Regions from separate parts of the Arthrobacter sp. Ms25 genome, predicted to be linked through region 1. Evidence: predicted binding sites of a transcription regulator. Region 1 holds the regulator's gene; the other holds the start of a gene.

Region 1 (2,396 bases):
TTGTTGACGTCGGGATGCAGCTTGCGGGCAAGCTTCCGGTACGCCTTCTTGATTTCTTCACCGGTGGCGTCTCGTCCGACGCCCAGAACCTGGTAGTGATCGCTCACTCGTGCACATCGCTTTCCTGTATTGCGTGCCTTCAGAGTTTGAAGGCGGAGTTTGGAGTTCCGCCGGGAGCCCCGGCGGTCGGTCCGCAGCTGCTGGGGACCGGGCTAGTTGTTCAGTATTCGGGACAGGTACCTGGCCACGGCCCGTACTGCTGCCATGGTGGTGGGATAGTCCATCCGGGTGGGACCGAGAATGCCGACCTTCGCCGTGGCATCGGGACCGTAACCCGTCGCCACCACCGACGCTTCGGACAAGCCGCCGTGCGGATTCTCCCGTCCGATCCGAACGGCAACCCCGCGGGCATCCTGCTCCATTTCCGACAGCAGCCGCAGCATCACCACCTGCTCCTCGAGTGCTTCAAGTATCGGACCGATGGTCAGCGGGAAGTCTACAGTGGAGCGGGCCAGATTGGCGGTGCCGGCCATGACGAGGCGGTCCTCGCGGTTAATGCCGGCCAACTGCTCCAGGCAGTGGCCCAGCGCACTGCCCACGCGGCGGCGCTCCGCCGGCAGGGAAGCCAGGGCATTGGCCAGCTGGCCGGTGATGCTGCTCAGGGGCGTTCCCGCCAGCACGGACAGGAAGTGCTGGCGCAGGTCCATCAGGTCGGGCTCCGTGACCGGATGGGGTACGGCAATGACCCGCTGTTCCACCCGTCCCGTGGTCGAAATCAGGACCACCAGCACCTGCGCCGGCGCCAGCAGTACGAATTCAATGTGCCGCACCTTGGCATTGCCCAAGTGCGGGTACTGCACTACGGCCACCTGGTTGGTCAGCTGGGACAGCAGCCGGACCGTGCGGTCCATGACGTCGTCGAGGTCATCCGCTTCCTCCAGCAGGGAGGAGATGGCACGGCGCTCCGGAGCCGAGAGCGGCTTCACATCGGAAATACGGTCGACGAACAGGCGGTAGCCTTTGTCGGTGGGGATGCGGCCGGCCGAGGTATGCGGGGCCGTAATGAGCCCTTCTTCCTCGAGGGCAGCCATGTCGTTGCGGATGGTCGCTGAGGAAACGCCCAGGTGGTGGCGTTCCACGAGCGCCTTGGATCCTACGGGCTCACGGGAATGGACGTAGTCCTCAACAATGGCGCGGAGGACCTCGAGTCGGCGTGGCTCACTCATGGTTTCCCTCCCTGTTGATCGGCGGGCTGAGCGCCGGACGTTTAGCACTCACAATGTTCAAGTGCTAAGTCTAATACGGAACAGCAGCGTTGCTAGCATTGAGGAACCCGCGGCCCGCTGCGGTTTCCACCTGATCAGAACCGTTAGTGAGGCAACTTCGTGTCCAGCTTTTCCTGGGGTCCGCAGGACATCACCGCCCCTGCCCGGACGGCCCTGCGCAAAGTCGGTGCCGACACAGGCCTGGTCCTGGAGGATGTTGCCTCGGGCTGGGTGGGCGCTGTGGTGCGCGTGGAGAAATCCGGCGGGCTGCATCTAATGGTGCTGGAGGACCGCCGCGGCAAGACGAAGTCCTTCGAACTCGGTTTCGGCTTCCTGCTGGAGGGCGAGCCGGTGGAAGTGGTCCCCGCAGCGGCGGCCGCGGCGAAGACGGGCCCGGCCCGGACTGCGTCGGGCTCTGTCCGGGTGGCGAACCAGCGCGCCCGCACCGCCCGCGCCAGCAGGATCTGGGTTGAGGGCAAGCACGATGCCGAACTGGTGGAAAAAGTGTGGGGCGATGACCTGCGCGTGGAGGGAATCGTCGTCGAGCCCCTCCACGGCGTTGACGATCTTTATTCCGCTGTCCGGGAGTTCGCGCCGGGCCCGGGGCGGCGGCTGGGGATCCTGGTGGACCACCTGGTGCCGGGCTCCAAGGAATCCCGGATCGCGGCGGAGGCAATGACGTCTCCCGGGGCAGCGGGCAATGTCCTCATTGTCGGGCACCCGTACGTCGATGTCTGGCAGGCAATCAAGCCGTCCGTGATCGGGCGCAGCGCCTGGCCCGTGGTTCCCCGGCACCTGGACTGGAAGACCGGCATCCTGCAGGGGCTGGGCTGGCCGCACCGCGACCATACCGACGTCGCCATGGGCTGGAAGAAGCTCTTGGGACAGGTGAACAGTTACGCGGACCTGGAACCGTCGCTGCTCGGACGGGTGGAGGAAGTCATCGATTTCCTGACCGTTCCCGGGTGAGATCTACACCGCACCGGCTGTGGCATTTCCGTACGGAAGTGCCTGAACCAGTACGCTTAGGGAATACGTAGTAGCGGACCGACCCTGTGTCACCATGAACAAAAAGGAACTAACGCCGTGTCCAACACACGCCAGAACCACCAGACCCGGCCGGAAGATTCA
Region 2 (2,396 bases), on a different contig from region 1:
CGGCAGAGGATGCGGCGACCGCCTCCGCCTCTGCCTCTCCTACGCCCGGCACCGGGGAGGGAACGGCCTCACCGACCCCGACCCCGACGCCGACCCAAGCTCCGTCGTCGTCGCCGACTCCGACCCCGAGCCCGACTCCTGCCCCCACGGAGCCGGCGATTGATCCCACTCAGCCGGTGTCGGTCTTCAACGCCACCGGCGTCACCGGACTCGGTGCCGGCGTTTCCGGGCGCATGTCCGCTGCAGGATGGGCCGTGGGAACAGTGGCGAACTGGACCGGTGCACCCCAGCAGGGATCCGGCGTCTACTACAGCGCCCCGGAACTTGCGGCCAATGCACGGGAAATCGGCGCCCAGCTGGGCATTCCGGCAATGGAAGTACCCGGCTTCTCCAGCGTCACCGTGGTGCTGGGCCCGGGATTCCAGTAACCGGACCGCTCCGGTAAAAAGACCATAACGTTATCAATACCTTCATAGGTGATCCGGACCACCGTGGTTAGAGTGATGCCAGCCGGCCTGCGCCGCTGATTTCGGCCTCTCCCGGCCGACGACGGCGCCGGTTCCGGCGCCTCCGTCGGCCAAGCATGCCGCCGGGGGGCGGCATTGGAATCTAGGTTGGAGAAACATCATGGCGCAGGGGATCGTCAAGTGGTTTAACGGCGAAAAAGGGTACGGCTTTATTACCCTCGACGAGGCAGAAACGGACGTCTTCGTTCACTGGTCGGCCATCCAGGCATCCGGTTACCGGACCCTGGAAGAAGGCCAGCGGGTGGAGTTCGAAATCGGCCAGGGCCAGAAGGGGCCGCAGGCCGAGGAGGTTCGTGCGCTGTAGGCCACTCTGAGGTGCATCCTCCCGGCTTGGGGGCGGGAGCGGCAGCGGCGGAGCCTCGGCTCCGCCGCTGCTTTTTGCCGTCCGGGCCGGCACGCCTGCCGGTTCCTGTGAACCGCGCGGTATCTCGGCGTGATCGCTTGCACTCAGTGTGTGGGAGTGCTAATTATTGACTTAGCACTCTTGCCGGATGACTGCTAAATGTCCGACGGTGTTGAGTGAACCAGCAAACCCACTGGGGTGAGGAACGGGAAGCGCGTAAAGAGATCGCGCGAGCCGGTCCGTCCGTCGCGGGCACTCCAGCCAGGACTGCAACATTTTGCTCCAAGCATGACTGTTCCGGAAGGACGATAGCCGTTATGGCCAAGATCATTGCATTTGAAGAAGAGGCACGCCGCGGCCTCGAGCGCGGGCTGAACACCCTCGCCGACGCCGTCAAGGTGACCCTCGGCCCGCGTGGCCGCAACGTGGTCCTCGAAAAGAAGTGGGGCGCCCCCACGATCACCAATGACGGTGTTTCCATCGCCAAGGAGATCGAGCTGGACGATCCCTACGAGAAGATCGGCGCCGAGCTGGTCAAGGAAGTTGCCAAGAAGACTGACGATGTTGCCGGTGACGGTACCACCACGGCAACCGTCCTCGCCCAGGCACTGGTCAAGGAAGGCCTGCGCAACGTTGCCGCCGGCGCCGACCCACTGAGCCTGAAGCGCGGCATCGAGAAGGCTGTCGCCGCCGTTACCGCCGAACTGCTTGCTTCCGCCAAGGAGATCGAAACCAAGGAGCAGATCGCTGCTACGGCTTCCATCTCCGCCGGTGACCAGCAGATCGGCGACCTGATCGCCGAAGCACTGGACAAGGTCGGCAAGGAAGGCGTCATCACGGTCGAGGAGTCCAACACCTTCGGCCTGGAACTGGAACTTACCGAAGGCATGCGCTTCGACAAGGGCTACATCTCCGGTTACTTCGTCACCGACGCCGAGCGCCAGGAAACGGTCCTCGAGGATCCGTACATCCTGATCGTCAACTCGAAGATCTCCAACGTCAAGGACCTCGTTGCCGTCCTCGAGAAGGTCATGCAGTCCGGCAAGCCGCTGCTGATCATCGCCGAAGACGTTGAGGGCGAAGCCCTGGCGACCCTGGTGGTCAACAAGATCCGCGGCACCTTCAAGTCCGTAGCCGTCAAGGCACCGGGCTTCGGCGACCGTCGCAAGGCCCAGCTGGCCGACATCGCCATCCTCACCGGTGGCCAGGTCATCGCCGAAGAAGTTGGCCTGAAGCTGGAGAACGCCACGCTGGACCTGCTGGGCAAGGCCCGCAAGGTTGTCGTCACCAAGGATGAGACCACCATCGTGGAAGGCGCAGGCGACGCTGAAGAAATCGCCGGCCGCGTCAACCAGATCCGCGCCGAAATCGAAAACTCCGATTCGGACTACGACCGCGAGAAGCTGCAGGAACGCCTGGCCAAGCTGGCCGGCGGCGTCGCAGTCATCAAGGCCGGTGCGGCAACCGAGGTTGAGCTGAAGGAACGCAAGCACCGCATTGAGGACGCTGTCCGCAACGCCAAGGCT

The links. The regulator HrcA, encoded in region 1, represses chaperone genes, less so after heat shock. The targets are predictions, from matches to a motif close to TTNGCACTCGNNNNNNNCGAGTGCNAA.
Region 2: groL (chaperonin GroEL) is a predicted target of HrcA. The motif match lies at 1,003-1,029, and genes of this name have one in related genera.

The regions. Positions count from the first base shown of each region.
Region 1 is NZ_JBNHFP010000001.1:635,249-637,644, forward strand. It holds gene dnaJ (molecular chaperone DnaJ) at 1-107, opposite strand, end outside; gene hrcA (heat-inducible transcriptional repressor HrcA) at 213-1,226, opposite strand; gene AC5RT8_RS02955 (DUF3097 family protein) at 1,386-2,234, shown strand; gene AC5RT8_RS02960 (DUF4870 domain-containing protein) at 2,352-2,396, shown strand, end outside.
Region 2 is NZ_JBNHFP010000002.1:61,593-63,988, forward strand. It holds gene AC5RT8_RS04960 (LytR C-terminal domain-containing protein) at 1-428, shown strand, start outside; gene AC5RT8_RS04965 (cold-shock protein) at 628-831, shown strand; gene groL (chaperonin GroEL) at 1,188-2,396, shown strand, end outside.